Regions from separate parts of the Variovorax sp. PAMC26660 genome, predicted to be linked through region 2. Evidence: predicted binding sites of a transcription regulator. Region 2 holds the regulator's gene; the other holds the start of a gene.
What was found. Region 2 encodes NrdR, which represses ribonucleotide reductase genes. Its sites were predicted from a motif close to CACNANATNTNGTG; they were not measured.

Region 1: H7F35_RS17015 (ribonucleoside-diphosphate reductase subunit alpha) is a predicted target of NrdR. The motif match lies at 8,034-8,047, and genes of this name have one in related genera.

What each region holds. Positions count from the first base shown of each region.
Region 1 is NZ_CP060295.1:3,579,906-3,590,682, reverse strand. It holds gene H7F35_RS17055 (RNA ligase family protein) at 1-142, shown strand, start outside; gene H7F35_RS17050 (AAA family ATPase) at 139-1,278, shown strand; gene ffh (signal recognition particle protein) at 1,338-2,726, opposite strand; gene H7F35_RS17040 (inner membrane protein YpjD) at 2,841-3,656, shown strand; gene H7F35_RS17035 (PP0621 family protein) at 3,653-3,919, shown strand; gene H7F35_RS17030 (two-component system sensor histidine kinase NtrB) at 3,936-5,633, shown strand; gene H7F35_RS17025 (sigma-54-dependent transcriptional regulator) at 5,638-7,191, shown strand; gene ampD (1,6-anhydro-N-acetylmuramyl-L-alanine amidase AmpD) at 7,178-7,780, shown strand; gene H7F35_RS17015 (ribonucleoside-diphosphate reductase subunit alpha) at 8,130-10,777, shown strand, end outside.
Region 2 is NZ_CP060295.1:7,146,329-7,157,105, forward strand. It holds gene H7F35_RS33535 (lytic transglycosylase domain-containing protein) at 157-990, shown strand; ZMP/ZTP riboswitch at 1,020-1,145, shown strand; gene glyA (serine hydroxymethyltransferase) at 1,184-2,428, shown strand; gene nrdR (transcriptional regulator NrdR) at 2,463-2,906, shown strand; gene H7F35_RS33550 (GspH/FimT family pseudopilin) at 2,928-3,500, opposite strand; gene H7F35_RS35080 (type IV pilin protein) at 3,497-3,913, opposite strand; gene H7F35_RS33560 (pilus assembly protein) at 3,910-7,698, opposite strand; gene H7F35_RS33565 (PilX N-terminal domain-containing pilus assembly protein) at 7,857-8,510, opposite strand; gene H7F35_RS33570 (PilW family protein) at 8,507-9,481, opposite strand; gene pilV (type IV pilus modification protein PilV) at 9,468-10,055, opposite strand; gene ribD (bifunctional diaminohydroxyphosphoribosylaminopyrimidine deaminase/5-amino-6-(5-phosphoribosylamino)uracil reductase RibD) at 10,224-10,777, shown strand, end outside.

The DNA of each region.
Region 1 (10,777 bases), 3.6 Mb from region 2:
CCGCCGGCCGGTGCTGCCCAACCAGCTCGCGCCGGGCGTCGATCTCTATGCGCCGACGCCGGCAGTGACATGGCAAGACCTGGGCTTGCACACCCTGCGCGATCCCGCCGCGCTGACAACAACCACAAGGAGGTCGCGATGACTTATGACGATCTGCGCGCCCTGGTGCCCGCGTCCGGCAAAGGCACCGACTGGGCGCAGTGCTGCGAACTGCTGCCGGCCTTGTTGCGTCTCGAAGAAACGCCGCAAGACCCGTACTACCACGCCGAAGGCAATGTCGGCATCCACACGCGCATGGTGCTCGACGCGCTCGTCGCCGACGCGCACTACCAGCTCGCCGATGCCGACGGCCGCTTCGTGCTGTTCATGGCCTGCCTGCTGCACGACATCGCCAAGCCCGACACCACGGTGATCGACGAGGCCAGTGGACGCATCGGCCAGCCGGGCCACTCGCGACGCGGTTCGGTCGATGTGCGCGTGCTGATGTGGAAGGCCCGCGTGCCCTTCGCATTGCGCGAGGCCGTCTGCCGGATCATCGCCGTACACCAGTTGCCGCTCCACGCCTTCACCTCACGCAAAGGCGTGCGGCCCGAGTGGCTGGTCCACAAACTCTCGTGGGAGCTGAGCCTGCCCGACCTGTGCTGCGTGGCGCGCTGCGACATGCTCGGGCGGCACTACGAAAAGCGTGCGGACAGCATGGCCGACATCGCGCTCTTCCAGCAGTTGGCACAAGAAGAAGGCTGCTGGGAAGGCCCACGACAGATGGTTGATGCCCACACCCGCCTGGCCTACTTTCGCGGCGCCGACACCAGCCCCGACTACCCGCTGTTCCAGACGGCGGGCTCGCAGGTGACGGTGATGTGCGGCCTGCCCGCGAGCGGCAAGAACCACTGGGTGGCGCAACATCGCAAGGGCTGGCCGGTCGTGTCCTTCGACGATGCGCGCGCCGAGCTGGGGCTGAAACACGGTGAGAACGACGGCATGGCCGCGCACCACGCGGTCGACCAAGCCAAGGCGCTGCTGCGCAAGCAGGAACGCTTCGTCTGGAACGCCACGCACCTGAGCCAGCAGATGCGCACCAAGACGCTCGACCTGCTCTGGGCGTACCACGCGCAGATCGAGCTGGTGTACCTGGAAGTGCCGCACGCCGAGCTGATGCGCCGCAACCGCGAGCGCGACACCACGCTGTCGAACGCGGACATCGAGCGGATGCTGCATCGCTGGGAGCTGCCGGCGCCTGTGGAGGCGCACGAGACGGTCTACGAAGTGCAGACCTGAAAACGACGAAGCCCGCCGGGGAATGCCCCGGCGGGCTTCTGTCTATATATGTACGAGGCTCAGAACGGCAGCTTCGGACCACCAGGGCCACCCATACCGCCCATGCCCTTCATGCCGCCCATCTTCTTCATCATCTTCATCAGGCCGCCGCCCTTCATCTTCTTCATCATCCCTTGCATCTGCTCGAACTCGTTGAGCAGGCGGTTCACTTCCTGAACCTGCACGCCGGCACCGGCCGCAATGCGGCGCTTGCGCGTGGCCTTCAGCAGCTCTGGCTTGCGGCGTTCCAGCGGGGTCATGCTCTGGATGATTCCTTCCTTGCGGCGGATGTCGCGCTCGGCACGCGTCATGTCGGCCTCGCTCGCCTTGGCGGCCATCTGCGCGGGCAGCTTGTCCATCAGGCTGGAGAGGCCACCCATCTGCTTCATCTGCTGAAGCTGGCCCAGGAAATCGTTCAGGTCGAAGCCCGCGCCGCTCTTGACCTTGGCCGCGAGCTTCTGCGCCGCCGCCACGTCGACGCCGGCCGTGACCTGCTCGACCAGCGCGACGATGTCGCCCATGCCCAGGATGCGGCCCGCATGGCGTTCGGCGTCGAACACTTCGAGGCCATCGATCTTCTCGCTGGTGCCTGCGAACTTGATCGGCACGCCCGTGACCTGGCGCACCGACAGCGCCGCACCACCGCGCGAGTCGCCATCGGTCTTGGTCAGGATGATGCCGGTCAGGGGCAGCGCTTCCTTGAAGGCCTTGGCGGTGTTGATCGCATCCTGGCCCTGCATGGCATCGACCACGAACAGGGTTTCGACCGGATCGAGCGCCGCGTGCAGCTGCTTGATTTCGGTCATCAGCACTTCGTCGATGGCCAGGCGGCCGGCGGTGTCGACCAGCAGCACGTCGAAATAGTGGCGCTTGGCGTGATCGAGCGCGGCGCGCGCGATATCGAGCGGCTTCTGGTCCGGCGTGCTCGGGAACCATTCGGCGCCGGCCTGCTTGGTCACGGTCTTGAGCTGCTCGATGGCGGCGGGGCGGTAAACGTCGCCCGACACCGTCAGCACCTTCTTCTTGCGCTTTTCGATCAGGTGCTTGGCGAGCTTGGCGGTGGTGGTGGTCTTGCCGGCGCCCTGCAGGCCGGCCATCAGGATCACGGCCGGCGGCTGGGCCGCGAGGTTGATGTCCGAGACGCCTTCGCCCATGGTCGCGGCAAGTTCGCGGTTCACGATGCCGACCAGCGCCTGGCCCGGCTTGAGCGAGCCCAGCACTTCCTGGCCCAGCGATTTTTCCTTCACGCGGGCGACGAAGTCGCGCACCACGGGCAGCGCCACGTCGGCTTCCAGCAGCGCCATGCGCACTTCGCGCAGCATGTCCTGCACGTTGCTTTCGGTGATGCGCGCCTGGCCGCTCATCGTCTTGACGAGGCGGGAGAACTTTTCTGTGAGGGCGGTGGCCATGAACGGGATGCCTTGCTGCCCGCTGCGGCGGGTCGGATGGAAAGTCTGGAAGACGAGGGGAGAACTTGAAGTCGGGCGCTGGGAACGCAAGGGCGAGACGCTAAACTCCGACCGATGATTTTAGCGATCCCCTCTCCACTCGGCGTGGCGCTGGGCATCGCCACCGCGGTGGCCTATGGATTTGCCGCTGCCGCGGGTGCCAGGCTGAGCCGCCAGGCGACCCAATGGGCCCTTGGCATTGCATGGTTACTGCACGCTGCGGTCCTGGGCCACGGCCTCGTGGGCAACGAACCGCGCTTCGGCTTTGCGCCCGCGCTTTCCGTCACCGCCTGGCTGGTGCTCACCGTCTATGCGGTCGAAAGCCGCATGTATCCCCAATTGAAGGTGCGCCGCGCGCTGGCCTGGCTGGGTGCGGCCGCCGTGTTGCTGGCCATCCTGTTTCCTGGCACGCCGTTGCATGTCAGCGCCTCGCCCTGGTTGCCGCTGCATCTGGCGCTCGGCATTGCCTCTTACGGCCTGTTTGGCGCGGCCGTGGTGCACGCCTGGTTGATCACGCGGGCCGAAAAGCAGATTCGCCTGACGAGCGGCACGCCGGGCGATGGTGGCGTGCCGTTGCTCACGCTCGAACGGCTCACCTTCCGCTTCGTGACCGCCGGCTTCGTGCTGCTCTCGGCCACGCTGCTGGCCGGCCTTCTGTTCAGCGAGCAGCTGTACGGCGCCGCGGGTCGCATCTGGAAGTGGGACCACAAGACCACCTTCTCGGTGCTCGCGTGGCTCACCTTCGCGATCCTGCTGATCGGCCGGGCGCGCTTCGGCTGGCGCGGTCGCACCGCACGCCGCGTGCTGTACGCCGGCTCGGCCCTCCTGTTGCTCGCCTATGTAGGCTCCCGCTTCGTGCTCGAAGTGGTGCTGACGCGTCCTCCCGTATGAAGTATTTGCTTGTCCTCGCCGTGCTCTGGATCGCGATCTGGCTCTGGCGCAAGAACCGGCGCGAAGAAATGCGCGATGCGCAGCGCGAGCGCGCGGCCAAAGCGCAGCGGGCGCCCGCCGCACCCGCGGTCGGCCCGCCGCAGGCCATGGTGCGCTGCGCCCATTGCGGCCTGCACCTGCCGGCCACCGACGCCATCGCCGGCCCCGGTGGCGTGGTCTACTGCAGCACCGCGCACCGCCAGGCCGGCGCGGCGCCCGGCTGAGCACGCAGCGCCCCTCATGAGTTCCCCCCTCTGGTCGCGCGGCGAACCGGTCACCGACTGGGACGTGCTCGAACAGGGCCGCGGCCAAAGCACGGCCCTGCAGCGGCTCTGGCGCGGCTTCATGGTCGCGCGCTGTTTCGTCGCGCTGGTGCTGGTGCTGTTGCAGTGCGTGGCCTTCGCGCTCGGGCAGACGATGCAGCCGGTGGCCATCGCGATCTCGGCCGGCTACCTGATCGCCAGTTGGCTGGGCATGCGCTACACGCGCTTCGTGCCGCCGATTCGCGGCTTCACCCCCCTGTGGCTGCTGACCATCGGCGTCGACCTCGCCGCCTTCACCTCGCTGCAGGTGATCCAGGGCGGCAACGTCAACTACACGCCGCTGTTTGCGCTGCCGGTGCTCATGAGCGCGGTGCTCGGCACGATGACCGTGAGCCTGGGCACCACGGCCACCGTCACGCTGCTGCTGCTGGCCGACGCGGGCTGGCACTGGCTGCAGCAGCCGATCGACTCTTCCGGCCGCTTCGTGCAGGCGGCGCTCACCGGCACCGGCCTCTTCGTGGTGGCCCTGCTCGCCCACGAACTGGCCCGCCGCCTGACACGCGAGGAGGCGGTGGCGCAGCGCAACCGCAGCAGCGCGCAGATGCAGGCGCAGGTCAACGACCTGGTGATCGAGACGCTGAGCGAAGGCGTGCTGGTGATCGACGCCGAAGGGCTGGTGCACGCGGCCAACCCGGCGGCCGATGCGATCCTCGGGCAGGGCCTGGCAAAAATGACGCCGCCGTTCGCGCTGCATGCGCAGCCGGCCTGGCATGCGCTGGCCGCGCTCGCGCGCCAGACCTTCGCGCGCCGGGCGCCGCAATCCGAAGAAATTCCCGTCGCGCAGGCGCGCGGCGCAGCGCGCGAGGTGCGCGTGCGCACGCGGCTCACGCCCACCAGCGACCGGCATGTCGACAGCCTCTGCGTGATGTTCCTGCAGGACCTGCGCGAACTCGAAGCCCGCATCCGCACCGAGAAACTGGCCGCGATGGGCCGCATGTCGGCCGCCGTCGCGCATGAAATCCGCAATCCGCTGGCAGCCATCACCCAAGCCAGCGCGCTGCTCGCCGAAGACCTGACCGACCCCGCGCACCGCAAGCTCACGAGCATGGTCCAGCACAACGCGCAGCGGCTGGCCCGCATCGTGGACGACGTGCTCGACGTCTCGCGGGCGCGCCAGCAGCGCGTGCTCTCGCTCGGCGAGCAGGTCGTGCTCGACCCCGCGGTGCAGGTGCTGGCCGATGAGTGGGTGCGCCAGACGCAGCGCAAGGGCGTGCTCATCACGCTGGACGCCGCTCAGAGCGACGTGCGCTTCGACGCCGAACACCTGCGCCGCCTGATGGTCAACCTGCTCGACAACGCCGCGCGCTACGCCGGCAATCGCGAAGGCTCGATCCAGGTGCTGACGACGCTCCAGCGCGGGGGCACCCATCGCCCCAGCCTGGCGGTGTGGAGCGACGGCGCGCCGCTGGAGCCGGCAGTGAAGCGGCATCTGTTCGAGCCTTTCTTCTCGTCCGAGAGCCGCTCGAGCGGGCTCGGCCTGTTCCTTTGCCGCGAGCTGTGCCGGCGCCACGGCGCCACCATCGGCTACGAACGACGCTCGCTTGTGCCGGGCGGCCCCGAGGGCAACGAATTCTTCGTCAGCTTCGCCGCCAGCGAAAACCGGCTGACACAATAGGGCCGTGAGCATTCCGCACCCTCCCACCCAGCGCCCCGCGCAGATCCTGGTCATCGACGACGAACCCGACCTGCGCACGCTCTATGAGCTGACGCTGCTGCGCGAGGGTTATCGCGTCGAAGCCGCGGGCAGCGTGTCCGAAGCCTGGCAGCACCTCGAAGCCGGCCGCTTCGACGCGGTGATCACCGACATGCGGCTGCCCGACGGGCAGGGCATGGAAATCATCCATCGCATCCAGAGAGACCAGCGCAGCGAGCGCTGCGTCGTCATGACCGCCTACGGCTCGGCCGAAAACGCGGTCGAGGCGCTGAAGGCGGGCGCCTTCGACTACCTCACGAAGCCTGTCGACCTGAAGCAGTTCCGCGCCGTTGTCGCCTCTGCCGTGCAGGCGCGGCAGGCGTCGCCGCTGCCGCCGGCCCGCGCCGTGCGGACAACCCCGGCAAGCAGCGAGACACCGCTGGTGACCACGGGCAGCGGCGCTGCTGCGCTCGACCGGCTGGTGGGCGATTCGGAACCCATGCGCCTGGTCAAGTCGCGCATCGCGAAAGTGGCGCGCGGCATGGCGCCGGTGCTGGTGCGCGGCGAATCGGGCACGGGCAAGGAACTGGTGGCGCGTGCGGTGCACGCCTGCAGCCAACGCAGCGACGGGCCTTTTGTCGCGGTCAACTGCGGCGCGATTCCCGAGAACCTGCTCGAAGCCGAATTCTTTGGCGCCAAGAAGGGCTCGTACACCGGCTCGGCGCAAGACCGCGACGGCTATTTCCAGGCCGCACGCGGCGGCACCTTGTTCCTCGACGAAATCGGCGACCTGCCGCTGGCCATGCAGTCGAAGCTGCTGCGCGCCATCCAGGAGCGCAGCGTGCGCTCGATCGGCTCGACGCAGGAAGACGCGGTCGATGTACGCATCGTGAGCGCCACGCACAAGGACCTGCACGCCGAGGTGCAGGCCGCGCGCTTCCGGCAAGACCTTTTCTACCGCCTCAACGTGATCGAGATCGCGGTGCCCGCGCTGCGCGAGCGCCGCGAAGACCTGCCCGCGCTGTGCACTGCCCTGCTCGCGCGCATCGCGCAAGACGGCGGCTTGCCCGTGCCGCACCTGTCGACCGAATTGCTGCGCCGGCTGGCGCTGCACCCGCTCGACGGCAATGTGCGCGAGCTTGAAAACCTGCTGCACCGCGCGGTCGCGCTCAACGACGGCGACGAACTGCAGCTCGACCTGATGAGCGCTGCCGCCACGGCAGCGGCTGCCGCAGAAGCCGCCGCCACAGGACCTTCCCCGCTGTCGCCCGCCGGCGATCTGCCCGTTGCCACCGCTCCCGTTGCGCCTGTCGCAGAACCCAAGCTTGCCGCGCCCCCATTGCCCTCCGATCTGCAGGCTTACCTCGACCAGCAGGAGCGCGAAATCCTCGTGCGCGCGCTGCACGAAAGCGGCTTCAACCGCACGGCAGCCGCCGCGCGGCTCGGCATGAGCCTGCGCCAGATCCGCTACCGCATCGCCCGGCTGGGCATCACCACGCCCAACGGCGACGATGGCGCCAGCAGCCATGCCGACGACTGAAGCCTCCGCCGACGACGGCCTCTGGCAGGCCGGCTGGTATCGCTTCGCCAAGGCACTGCGCTCGCCGAATTTCGGCCCTCGCCCCGAAGGCGCGCAGACCGACCTGGTCGTGTTGCACTCGATCAGCCTGCCGCCCGGCGAGTACGGCGGTGACGCAGTGCAACAGCTCTTCACCAACCAGCTCGACTGGGACGCGCACCCCTACTTCCAGAGCATCCGCGGCCTGGCGGTGTCCTCGCATTTCTATGTGCGCCGCAACGGCGAACTCTGGCAGTTCGTGAGCTGCGACGACCGCGCCTGGCATGCCGGCGTGTCGTCGTGGCGCGGCCGTGGCAACTGCAACGACGACTCGATCGGCATCGAACTCGAAGGCCTCGAAGGCCGGCATTTCGAGGAGGCGCAATACGAGACGCTCGCAAGCCTCTGCGCCGCCGTCGCGCAGCACTACGCCATCGCGTACATCGCCGGTCACGAGCACATCGCGCCGGGCCGCAAGCAAGACCCCGGCGAAGGTTTCGACTGGCGTTTGCTGCGCGAACAGCTCGGGTGGGATCAACAAATGTTTCCTGCTCAGGTGGTGCAGCGCTAATTTTTTCAATCGCGTTGCGTCCCGTGATGCGCCGTTCTTGCGGCGCAGCAATGCGACAATTGCAAACGCTCGATCCAGCAACCATGCGCCCTGCAGGCCCAAATCGGCCTGCAAGCCAAGCCCCATGCGGCTTGCGCCACCATAGGCCAGTATTGATGCGGCACCGCTGGCCGTGTCCTATGCCGAAAGAAATATCGGTAGTGGTTGTATCCAGAGGAAAACGCTACATCTAGTGGGTTGTACCCCTCCCACACCCTAGATATAGTGTCTTCCGTCCGACGCTCAATGTCGGCGCGACACCCGCCAAGGCGTCGCCATCCAACAAGAATTGCCAACCGAGAGGAAGCGAATGCAAACAGCCCTGAACCCCCAATCGACCCCGCGTGCCGTTCCCTCGACGCCACCGCAGCAGCAGCGAGACACTGCTGGCTCGTCCACCGGCCAGAACCTCGCGCACTACCAGATCATTCGCCGCAACGGCGCCGTCGTGCCCTTCGAGCCGAACAAGATCGCCATCGCGATGATGAAGGCCTTCCTGGCGGTGCACGGCACCCAGGGCGCAGCTTCGGCCAGCGTGCGCGAAACGGTCGACACGCTCACCCAAGCCGTGATCCGCGCCATGGTGCGCTCGCGTCCGGGCGGCGGCACCTTCCACATCGAAGACGTGCAAGACCAGGTCGAGCTCGGCCTGATGCGCGGCGGCCACCACGAAATCGCGCGTGCCTACGTGCTGTACCGCGAACGCCGCACGCAAGAGCGCTCCAAGCAGGTCGAGCACGACACGCCGGCCGCACCCGCGTTGCACGTGCTGGACAACGGCGAGCTCGTCGCACTTGACCTGAACGAACTCAAGGGCCTGATCGAGTCCGCCTGCGAAAACCTGGGCGACAGCATCACCGCCGCGCCGATCCAGGCCGAGACGATGCGCAACCTGTACGACGGCGTGCCACTGGACGAGGTCTACAAGGCCTCGATCCTGGCGGCCCGCACGCTGATCGAAAAAGACCCCGACTACACCTTCGCCACCGCGCGCCTGCTGCTGCACACGATCTTCAAGGAGATCATCGGCCGCGAAGTGATGCCGGCCGACCGTGCCACGGCCTACGCCGACTACTTCCCGCAATTCATCAAGAAGGGCGTGGACAACGAACTGCTCGACGAAAAGCTGCTGCAGTACGACCTGCCCCGCCTGGGCGCCGCCCTGAAGGCCGAGCGCGACAACCAGTTCGACTACCTCGGCCTGCAGACGCTGTATGACCGCTACTTCCTGCACGTGCGCAAGACCCGCATCGAGCTGCCGCAGGCTTTCTTCATGCGCGTGGCGATGGGCCTGTCGCTGAACGAAATCGACCGCGAAGCGCGCGCCATCGAGTTCTACGAAGTGCTGTCGTCCTTCGACTTCATGTCGAGCACGCCCACGCTGTTCAACGCCGGCACGCTGCGCTCGCAACTGTCCAGCTGCTACCTGACCACCGTGCCCGACGACCTGGACGGCATCTACGAGTCGATCAAGGAAAACGCGCTGCTCTCGAAGTTTGCGGGCGGCCTGGGCAACGACTGGACCCGCGTGCGCGCGCTGGGCAGCCACATCAAGGGCACCAACGGCGAATCGCAAGGCGTGGTGCCGTTCCTCAAGGTGGTCAACGACACGGCCGTGGCGGTGAACCAGGGCGGCAAGCGCAAGGGCGCCGTCTGCACGTACCTGGAAACCTGGCACCTCGACATCGAGGAGTTCCTGGAGCTGCGCAAGAACACCGGCGACGACCGCCGCCGCACGCACGACATGAACACGGCCAACTGGATTCCCGACCTCTTCATGCGTCGCGTGATGGAAAAGGGCACCTGGACGCTGTTCTCGCCCTCCAACGTGCCTGACCTGCACGACCTGTTCGGCGCCGACTTCGAGAAGGCCTACGTCGCCTACGAAGAGAAGGCCGCCCGCGGCGAGATCAAGCCGGCGCGCACGCTGCAGGCCTCGGACCTGTGGCGCAAGATGCTCACGATGCTGTTCGAGACCGGCCATCCGTGGATCACGTTCAAGGACGCCTGCAACGTGCGCTCGCCGCAACAGCACGCTGGCGTGGTGCACTCGTCGAACCTGTGCACCGAGATCACGCTGAACACCAGCGACACCGAAACCGCCGTGTGCAACCTGGGTTCGGTGAACCTGCTGCAGCATCTGAAGGACGGCAAGGTCGACCAGGAAAAGCTGAAGAAGACGATCTCGACCGCGATGCGCATGCTCGACAACGTGATCGACATCAACTACTACGCCGTGAAGAAGGCGCGCGACTCGAACCTGCGCCACCGTCCGGTCGGCCTGGGCCTGATGGGCTTCCAGGACTCGCTGTACGAACTGCGCATTCCCTACGCCTCGCAGGAAGCCGTGCAGTTCGCCGACGAATCGATGGAAGCCATCTGCTACCACGCCTACTCGGCATCGGCCGACCTGGCGCGTGAGCGCGGCAAGTACTCGAGCTACAAGGGCTCGCTGTGGGACAAGGGCATCCTTCCGATCGACACACTCGACCTGCTCGAGAAGGCACGCGGCGGTTATGTCGAAGTCGACCGTTCGTCCACGCTCGACTGGGACGCGCTGCGCCAGAAGATCAAGACGCAAGGCATGCGCAATTCGAACTGCGTGGCCATTGCACCGACGGCGACCATCTCGAACATCATCGGCGTCGACGCTTCGATCGAACCCTGCTTCGGCAACCTGTCGGTCAAGTCGAACCTGTCGGGCGAATTCACCGTGATCAACCACTACCTGGTGCGCGACCTCAAGCGCCTGGGCCTGTGGGACGACGTGATGGTCATGGACCTGAAGCACTTCGACGGTTCGCTGCGTCCGATCGACCGCGTGCCGCAAGACGTGAAGGCGCTCTATGCCACCGCGTTCGAAGTGGAAACCACGTGGCTCGTCGAAGCCGCCTCGCGTCGCCAGAAGTGGATCGACCAGGCGCAGTCGCTCAACATCTACATGGCCGGCGCATCGGG
Region 2 (10,777 bases):
ATCCGCTGCCGAACTCCCCCGGCTTGATCAGGTCACCGCGCTCCTAACCCTCCTTCCATGCGCGGAACCTGATTCGTACCAATCCAAGCGCCGTTGCCTTCATCCCTCGCCTGTCCCAGGCGTTGCGGTTCGGGTGCCGCACAGAAAGGAAGAGCGATGAACAAGGCGTTTGATGCCACAGCCCGCGGGCTAAGGACCTTTGTGTCCGATGTGGCAGACGGCTTTTTTGAAATCACCCATAACGGGTTTGCACTGGTCGGTCTGGCCATCGTGTTCGCGGCCCTCGCCCTCGTGGCGCGGCCCGATCTGCGCAAGACCGGCGAGGAACAATTGATGGGCTGGCTGCAGTCGCGCAAGCCTGCGCCTGAAGCCACCGACCTCGAGCCCACCGCCATCGAGCGCACCACGGCCGCGAGCCCCAGCGAGCTGCCCAAGCAGCAAGCTGCGGTGGCCTACTGGCTGAGCAAGAAGTACCGCGTGGCCGCCGAGCCGCTCAGCGTGCTGGTCGCCGAGGCCTATGGCATCGGCAAGCGCACGAAGATCGACCCGACGCTGATCCTCGCGATCATGGCCGTCGAATCCAGCTTCAACCCCTTCGCGCAGAGCCAGGTGGGCGCGCAAGGCCTGATGCAGGTCATGACTCGCGTGCACGGCGACAAGTACGAAAGCGCGGGCGGCACGCTCACCGCCTTCGACCCGGTGACCAACATGCGCGTCGGTGTGAAGGTGTTGCAGGAATGCATCGCCCGTGCCGGCTCGCTCGAAGGCGGCCTGCGCTACTACGTCGGCGCAGCCAACCTCGAGGACGACGGCGGCTACGCCAGCAAGGTGATGGCCGAGCATGAACGCCTGCTGCAAGTGGCCAATGGCCGCGCGCCGTCGGTCACGCCGCCGGGCGTGCGCGCCCAGCCGATGCCGGTGGTGGCTCCGGCCAAGCCGGAAGAAGGCTCGGAGCCTGCCAAGGTCGCCCTGCTTTCCGCCGTTTCCTGAAGGCCTTGCGGCCGGGTGTGAGCTACACTCGGCCGGTACGCGACTGGCGATAGGCGCAGCACCCTCAACAGGTGTCACGCGCTGACGTGGAATACCACTGGGAAGCGTGCCGCCTGACCACAACAGGCGTTCAGCCGTTCGCCTGGGCAGCCCTTGTTTGGTTGAACAAGGACCTCGTCTTCAAAGGACTGCCATGTACCAACGCAATATCCTGGTCGAACAGACCGATCCCGAAATCTGGGCTGCGATTCAAGCCGAAAACGCGCGCCAGGAACATCACATCGAGCTGATCGCCAGCGAGAACTACGCCTCGCCCGCCGTCATGGCCGCCCAAGGCTCGCAGCTCACCAACAAGTACGCCGAAGGCTACCCGGGCAAGCGCTACTACGGCGGTTGCGAGCACGTCGACGTGGCCGAGCAACTGGCCATCGACCGCATCAAGCAGATCTTCGGCGCCGAAGCCGCCAACGTGCAGCCGCATTGCGGCGCCTCGGCCAATGAAGCCGTGATGCTGGCCTTCCTGAAGCCCGGCGACACCATCATGGGCATGAGCCTGGCCGAAGGCGGCCACCTGACCCACGGCATGCCCCTGAACATGAGCGGCAAGTGGTTCAACGTCGTGAGCTATGGCCTGGATGCCAACGAAGCCATCGACTACGACGCGATGGAACGCAAGGCGCATGAGCACATGCCCAAGCTGATCATCGCGGGCGCCTCGGCCTACTCGCTGCGCATCGACTTCGAGCGCTTCGCCAAGGTGGCCAAGGACGTGGGCGCGATCTTCATGGTCGACATTGCCCACTACGCCGGCCTCGTGGCCGCAGGCGTGTACCCGAACCCGGTGCCGCACGCCGACATCGTCACCTCGACCACGCACAAGAGCCTGCGCGGCCCGCGCGGCGGCATCATCCTGATGAAGTCGCAGCACGAGAAAGCCATCAACAGCGCGATCTTCCCCGGCCTGCAAGGCGGCCCGCTGATGCACGTGATTGCCGCCAAGGCCGTTGCGTTCAAGGAAGCGATGGCGCCCGAGTTCAAGACCTACCAGCAACAGGTGGTCAAGAACGCCCAGATCGTGGCCGACACCCTCACCCAGCGCGGCCTGCGCATCGTGAGCGGACGCACCGAAAGCCACCTGATGCTGGTCGACCTGCGCGCCAAGGGCATCACCGGCAAGGAAGCCGAAGCGGTGCTGGGCAGCGCCCACATGACGATCAACAAGAACGCGATCCCCAACGACCCTGAAAAGCCGATGGTCACCAGCGGCGTGCGCATCGGCACCCCCGCCATGACCACACGCGGCTTCAAGGACGAAGAGGCCCGCGCCACCGCGAACCTGATCGCCGACGTGCTCGAGAACCCGCGCGACGCGGCGAACATCGACGCGGTGCGTGCCAAGGTGCACGCGCTGACGAGCCGGTTCCCGGTCTACCGCTGAACCCCGAAGCTGCTCCAGGCATCGTGATGGCCGCATGAAGTGCCCTTTTTGCGGTCACCTTGAAACGCAGGTCGTCGAGACCCGTGTATCGGAAGATGCCGACTTCGTCCGCAGGCGCCGCCAGTGCAGCGCCTGCGACAAGCGCTTCACCACCTACGAACGGCCCGACGTCAATTTTCCGGTTGTCGTCAAGAAGGACGGCAGCCGCGCCGATTTCGATTCGAGCAAGGTGCGCGCCTCGATGATGCTGGCGCTGCGCAAACGGCCGGTGAGCATCGAGCAGATCGACAACGCCCTGCTGCGCATCGAACAGAAACTGCTGGCCAGCGGCCTGCGCGAGATCGACTCGACCAAGGTCGGCGAGCTCGTGATGCGCGAACTCAAGCGCATGGACAAGGTGGCCTACGTGCGCTTTGCCTCGGTGTACCGCAGCTTCGAGGACGTGGACGAGTTCAGACAGTTGCTGCGGGACATCTGAGCCGGCCCGCACTGGGTTGCTTCACGCGCCTTCTTCCTCCCACGTGCTTCCTCTGCCGCACGCACCGGTGCCGCAATCTCCTCGCCGATCCGGATCGCAAACCCTTGCCCGGCCCGATCCCGACACGATGATCGATGCCCGGCGGCCAGTCTCCGCCTTCAGCGTAAGACATCCGGCACCAAAGGCCCCGCTGGATGCCCGACGAGAAAATCCGTTGCTGTCATAGCGCAAGCCTTGCGCGAATCCATCTCCGAGCGCTGCATCGACGCTCACGCCCTCCGGCAACCGCTCGAAACTTCGCAATGCCTGAAGCGAAGACTCCGGCCCGGTCAGCACAGACCAGCCACTGGCCCAGTCATTGCCCGCCAGCGCAAGCACCCTGACACTCTGCGAACGCTGGATGGCCTCCATGCGCGCCAGACTCAACGCGGAATTGAAGCCCTGCGCGGCCGCCGCCAGACGCTGATTGAGCAGCAGATCGCGAAAGCTCGGCACGCCGATGGTCGCCAGCACTGCGACGATGGCCACGACCACCATCAACTCGACCAGCGTGAAGCCGCTCGCGTGCTTCGCACTGCGCAAGAACGCCTTCATTGCCAGCACCTGCCGCGCGGCAGGCCATCGCACCCTTTGCCGCCCTTGCTGTCGATCCAGAACTTGCCGACCTGTGGATCGGAGAAGCCGGCCTTCAGGTTCGCTGTGAGCCGGACACAGCTTTCGATGTTGCCGTGCCCCTCGCAATTGCTGCTTTCGACGGTGTATTTGCCACCCGCTCCGCTGTCGCCCGAATCGCCTTCGTAGGCGCGGTAACGACCGACCTGGGTGAAGTGGCGCTCCTGGTGCTGCATCTGCTGCATCAGCGCGGACCGTGCTTCGCTGTGCCAACTCTTGCGCACGAAGTCCATGTACGACGGATAGGAAATGGCCGCCAGGATGGCAACGATGGCGAGCACGATCATGACCTCGATCAACGTGAACCCGCGATGGCGCGATGCCGTTGCGCTCATTTTTTCTTTGCTCCCTGGTAGTCGATGACCTGCCGCCAATTGAGGCGCCCCGCGACTTGCGCCCCCTTGCCGTCATCGACGACAGGCCGCGCAGTCGAGACACCGCCCCGAGCGCCCAGCCTGACGACAGACAGCCGCCGTGTTGCCGGCCGGCGACCGAAAGAGTCGGTCGCGCTGTAGGTCGCCTCGCCCAACTGCACCAGGTGCGCTGTGCCCGGCAGGCCCGTGTCCGAAGGCTCGCAAGTGCCGCCCTTCGAGAGTCCGGTCATCGCGTTCACGGCGCAACTGCGCCCGCCACCGTCGCCGCCACACAGGCTCGCCTTGGGTATCAGCGTGTTGAAAAACAGATGGCCATCGCTCAGCAGCGGCCTGGACACCAGCCGCTCGCCTCGATCGGGTGAAGCCGGCAGATCGAAGTACCAGCCGCGCCGGCTGGTCGTCTTGCGGTCGAAGGCGCCGTACACGAACGCATCGCCGGTGATGGACGCAAGCATTCCCCCTGTCGCAACATCCGTCTTGCGCGATTGAAGCTGCGTGCGCGCAGCACCGGCCGGAACAGGGGTGCCGTTGTCGTACACGGCGTACATGGTCTGCAGCCCGTGGTTCGAGCGAGCCAGGTCTTCCGGGCTCGCGAACTTCCCGGTGCCGAAGAGCACGATGGCGTCACCATCCGGCCCCACGCCGACCTCCGGCTGCACGGTGATCGGCTGGCGCCTGGCAACCGCATCGCCCTCGCCCATCGCAACCATCAGGGGACGGCCCTTGAGCCCCAATGCGTTGCCCTCGCTCCACGGCGCGTTGCCAGTGAAGTCGAACTTCCACAGGTTGCCCTGGGTGTCGCCGGCATAGAGGAAGCGCGTGGCGCCATCCGCAGCCGCATAGTCGCCCGGCACGCTCAGTGCGTTCACGATGGTGTTGTCGGCTGGACGAGGCAGAACGATCTTGTGATAGTTGACGCCCCGCGCCCACGCGGCGCCGACAGGTTTGTCCAACGAGAGCAGGAACAGCGCGGCGCGCTTCTCGGGATGGGCGTTGTTGAACCCCGAAGGCACAACGGCAAACCAGCCGTAGGTGGCCGCGCCCCCACGGGTCGCCGCCGAGGTGCGGAACTTCAGAACGCGCGGTGCCTGCGTCAAATGGCCCATGTCCGCGTCATCCGCACCGCTGAACTCCCACATCACCTTGTTCGCGGAAAAAGCCGAAGGGTCGGTCACATCGAGTGCGAAGACACCGGTGGCCCCGCCGCCGGTGCCGGAGACCAGCACGGTCCTCTGCGCGCCATGGGCCGTCAGCGCTTCGCCGACCATCGGCGAGCCGTCGGCCTGGCTTTGATGGATGTAGTCCGGCGAGGTGTAGGCCGCCAGCTTGGGAAACAAACTGCGGGGCACATAGGCAAACAATTCCTCGCCGGTTCGAGCCGAGAACGCATGCAGCATGCCGTCGTTGACGCCGACATACACCGCCGCCTGCCGGCCTTGCCGCGCACCCACGAACAAGGGGATGGAATGGGCGATGTCGCCCATGACCGAATCGCGAACCCGGAACACGCCATCCGGAATCGACAGCTCCTTGCGCCGATCTCCCCGCAGATAGGCCAGTCGCTCGGGCCCCAGGGCGTCCGATGCAGCAGGCTCGGCATAGGGCGTCGCGCTCAGGTGAGCACGAAGGGTCGTATCGAGCGCCGCCCATTCAAACGACACGCCTGTTCCGCCCGTCGAGAGGCTGAAGATCCGCCTGCTGGCCGGATCGCGCGCAGCCACCGCTGGCTGTGCCATCGCTCGGCCGGTCAGCAGGGCACCAGCGTCCCAGTCGGGCCGCTCGCCGCGCTGCACGTTGCCTGTAGCCGCATCGTGGGCCAGTGGATACGACAGCAGCGTGCCCGCCCACCGCCGCCCGCCGGACTGCGCGAGATAGACACTGGCGCCCGCCTGCGTGAGCCGGTCCGATGACATCGCGCCGCTCGTCACGCCGCGGCCCGATGGCGCGGCGGCCTGCTGGAAAACTCTGCGGATCGCCGACGCCATCTGCCGCGGGTCGCTCGCCATGAAATAGTTCGAGGGTGTCGGTTGCCCGTCCGCATCGAGGCCGTCGGCCCATTCGGCGTTGCCGATCACGTCCGGCCGCCCGACACCATCGGCCGCCCGGAACGGATTGCCATCGTCGTTGCTGTCCTCGAAGCCTCCGTACTTGGCGGCAAGGTAGAACGCGCTGCCGCGCTGTTTCTGCCGGACCGCACCGTCGCCCCCCTGCCCCAGGTCAATGGCGAAGGTCTGCACCCGAGCGCCCGGAAGATCGCTGCGAATCCGCTGCGTGCGTGCCCAATACGCAAGGCCCGCCATGCCGAACGAGCCCCAGTCGGCTCCCGTGTCGGCAGCCGCGATGCTGCGCGACGTGAGCAGCGCGTCGCCTTTGTAGTTGAAGGCAGGCGGACCGCTGTTGCCGGTGGTCGCCAGGCCCGTCTTCCCGGACGGATGCAAATAGGAAAGCGCCTCCCTGTTCTCGAACGCGCCGACGAGACTTGTCCAGTAGGCCGTGTCCGGCTCGTAGTCCGCGCTGTTGAAACCGCGATCGAAATCTGCAGGCGAGCCGCCCCTGGGCAAACCGGGCAGGGATCGGTCGTGGTCCGTTTCCAGGTCACCGATTGCCAGGATGTGGTTCCTCTGGCAGCTCGCAGCGGTCGACCGCGTGCGCTCCAATGCACCCCAGTGATCGGTGTCGTTGTAGACAGGGAGCCCGCCTTTGCGGGCGTCGTTGCCCGCAGCCAAACCTGCGATGGCTTCCGGCGTCGGTGGCTTGCCCTGGAGGTAACGCAGCGACTCGTAGTAAAGCTCGCCGGCAGGGTCGAACCTGTTGTAGATGCCCTGCCGTGCGCCGCTGCGCCCGAACCGGTTGATGGCGTTGATGACGCCGCTGAACGTGGCGGCGCCGTCCCGGACAGCGGACGAAGACATCGGGTCGGCCTTGAAGACACCCGTGTCCGCATCCCACTCCGCCTGCACGTTGTTCACCCGGTCGAAGGCGGCATCGATCTTCTTGGGAGCGGTGTGCTTCATGGGTGCGCGCAGCACGCCGCCGTAGCGCGCGGAGTCGTCGTCCTGCAGATAGCCGAAGACGGAAAAGCGCAGCCGCTCCGAATACGCCTGGATGGCCCCGATGGGCTTGTGATTGCCGCTGGGGTATTTGAAACAGAGCGCACGGCGCGCTATCGCCTCGCCAGGCGTGCAGACCTCCACGCGCGCGGCATAGGACGCGCTGGCGGGCCCGGGTCCGTATCGCTGGTCGCTTCCCGGTTCGCTGCAAGTGCCCGTGGCAGTCGGACCGATCAGCAGGCGGTCCAGGCAACTGTTGAAGTGAACCGTGTCCGTGGCGCGCACGCCTTCGGCACCGCCCGCGACCAGTGGCGTGAGCTTGTCCAGATTGCCCGTCAGGGCCTTGTCGGGAAAATGACTGCTGCGATAGAACTCCTGCGGCAGCACCGCACGCTGCAGCACCGTTTGGCCGGGCGCGTCGACCACGCGATCTCCTCCGGTCAATGCAAGGCGCACCGCATCGAGGGTGGAAGACGCGGCCCAGTTCAACAGATTGCCGCTCCATTGATGACTGCAGGCGATGGCACCACCGCTGCCCCTGGTTGCTTTGGACACGCGCTTGAAATAGCCCTCGGAACTCGCGTAGAGATAGCAGCCCATCGGGTCCCAGTAGCCCGTATAGGTTTGCGTCCAGTCGAAGCGCCCCCGGTAGGCCGCGCCGGCATTCGCGGATTTGAGTGCAAGGTCGAGCACCACATGGGGATCGGCGTGCGACGCCAGCGAGGCCAGCGGCTCGTCAGGAAGAACCGCGTCTGGCGGCAACGCAGGTGTGGCGGCCCGCGCGCATCCGGCGGCGCAAAGGATCAGGCCAGCGATACCGGGAATCTGAAAACCACGCATGCGAGTTCCGCCGTTCATGAGGGGCAGCCAGCGCTGGCTGCCGGTTTGTACAAACTGGTCTGCAGCACCACCCGCGTCTCCTCGCGCATGCCGTAGCCGATGGCCGTGACGCGGAAGATGTAGCGGGCGTCGCTGGCGCTCGCGCTCTGGAGCTGGTCTGCCTGCCACCCGCCGCGATGGCGAAGGGCCTCCACGATGTAGCGTGGCGCCCTCGCGGACAGCGCACCGGCCCGCGAGCCGCGTGCAGCATCGCCACTGAGGTAGTGCTGGCCAGTGAACGTGCCATAGGCCACCGACTTGCCCGCATCGGCAGAAAAGTCGGCCGTCATCCAGGCTGGCTCGCTGCCGGCCTCGCCCGGCGCACACAGCCCCTGGCGTTCGCCTTCGCCGCCGCATCCGGCCATGAAGGCCGTCACGTCCGCACTGCTGAAAAGACACAGGCGTTGTCGCGTGCTGCCGTTGGGCCCCAGCACATCGCTCTCGGCATCGACCAGCGCGGCCTCGGCGGCCTGGAACGCCACCTCGGTGTCGCGGTCGTTGCGCGCGCTGCGTTCGTTGACGAGCGATACCTGCGCGGCGCCGATTCCCAGCACCGAGACAACGACCAGCATCAGCAACACGACGATCAGCGAGAAACCGCGCTGCGGGGATCGATCCGCTCGCCTCATGGCCGGGGGGCTTTCGCGACGTTGCGCAGCATGACCGTGAAGGTCGCGACGCGACGCAGCCTGCCATCAGGCTTGGGCTTGAAGCTCACGTCGAAAAATGCGGGCCCCAGCGGATAGAGCAGTTCACCGGCCTGCCGGGGCCCGCTGTTGTCGCGCGCGCTGCGCGCCACCATGCCGATGCGCAGCGCGACCACCTTGCGCCATTCGTCGTTGGTCTTCGCGGCAGAGGTGGCCTGCGCCTCGATCTGCATGGCGTCGAGCCAGCGCTCGGGGATGCCGTCGCCATTGCTGTCATAGCCGTAGACGACCTTGAACACCTCGATGCCACGCGCCAAAGGCTCGGCCCTGAAGCTGCCCTTCTTGTCGCTGCGGTACTTGCAATAAAGCTCGGGCTCGCCGTCCGCGGCCTCGGCGACATAGAAGAAGCTCCAGGCACGATCTGCAGACGTCGCACGGCCGGCAGCGGGGCCCGGTTGCGCGAAGCCCATGCAATCGACCATGGTGCCGTCCGGCTCGGTGCCGTCGCCTGCGGCGCGGCTGCGGCCGAAGAAGCGCACGAGCAACGAGTCGCTGTCATTCACGCCCCGGCTGTTGTGCCGGCCGTAGCCGTTGCCGGTGGCGCCGACGCGCGTGTTGCTGGCGCCGACGATGTTCAGGTCCAGGGGATCGTCGGAGGACGCGAGCAGGTTGGCATTGCTTCCGCTGGCGGCCATGCCATCCGCATCGATGTAGTCGGGTGCGTAGTCGGCATAGCCCGCCTGCCGCACGATGCCCTTGACGACAAAGCCCGCGAACCTCAGTGAGTCTTCGACCGCATGGGCTTCATTGTCGGCATTGAACAACTGCCTGCTGCCGAGGAATGTGGCCGTGGCTGCGAGCACCAGCCCCAACGCGATGGCCACGGCAACCAGCAGCTCGACCAGCGTCACTCCGCGTTGTGGCGCGGGCACCATCGGCTCACGAACCCGCATGGCCGTCGTCCGCTTGCCCCGCGATCAGTTGCATCACGAGACGTGGCGCGCGCGTGGGTGCCGTCTCGGCGAGCACGCGCGGCGTCCAGCCGAGCTTCACGACCACGTTGCGGCCCGTGTGACTGCACGGCCATGCGTACTCGCCCGCTGCGTCGTTCCATGGCGCCTCGTCGAAGCACACGCTGACTCGGGCTTCGGGCAACGCCTTGGCGATTCGCTGCTTCCACTCGCGCATGTCCCAGCCCGCCAATTGCGCCGCGTCGCAGGATGCGCCCGATGCCGCACACATCCGGCCGATAGAACCCACATCGTTGCCCGAGCCCGCCACCCACTGCTCGACAAGGTATGCATTGGCCGTGCTGTTGCTCGCCGCGACGCCCTTGTTCATGCGCGCCTTCTCCGACAGTTCGCGAACAAGGTTGACTGCCGCAGTGAAGGTTGCGGCTTCGTGGCTCGTGCGCACCGAAGCCAGCAGCATGTGCATCGTGCCGAGCAAGCCCACGCTCAACACGACGATGGAAACGAGTACCTCCACGAGCGAAAAGCCCGTGCCTGAATGCTTCGATGAAGCCATGTATCGATGTCCTCCCTGTGCGCTTGCAACTCGAGTTGCTTCTTTTTTCCCGCCATCGGGCTTCGAGCGTAAGGGGGCGTTCGTGCAGTCATGCGCGCCGTTCATCCGTGTTCGGATGCCGCTCGTATGATCCGGCGACACCGCTGTTAATTTTTCCCGCCGGGCCCCATGCCATCTCACAAACAAGACACACAGCACATCGCCACCGCGTTGCAGCTGGCCACCTCGGCGCTGCTGTTGACCGATCCGAATCCGCGCGTGGGCTGCGTGCTGTGCGACGCCGATGGCCGCGTGCTCGGCCAGGGCCACACGCAAAAGGCCGGCGGCCCGCATGCTGAAGTGATGGCACTGCGCGATGCCGCGGCGCAAGGCCATTCGGTTGCTGGTGCCACGGCCTACGTCACGCTCGAACCCTGCTCGCACCATGGCCGCACCGGGCCCTGCTGCGATGCGCTGATCGCGGCAGGGGTGCGGCGGGTCGTGGCGTCGCTCGCCGACCCGAACCCGTTGGTGGCGGGACAAGGCTTCGAGCGCCTGCGCGCGGCGGGTATCGAAGTCGAGGTCGGACCCGGCACGGCCGAATCGCGCGAACTGAACATCGGCTTCTTCAGCCGCATGGTCCGCAAGCAGCCCTGGGTGCGCCTGAAGGTCGCGGCCTCGCTCGACGGCAAGACCGGCCTGGACAACGGCGTGAGCCAATGGATCACGTCCGAAGCGGCCCG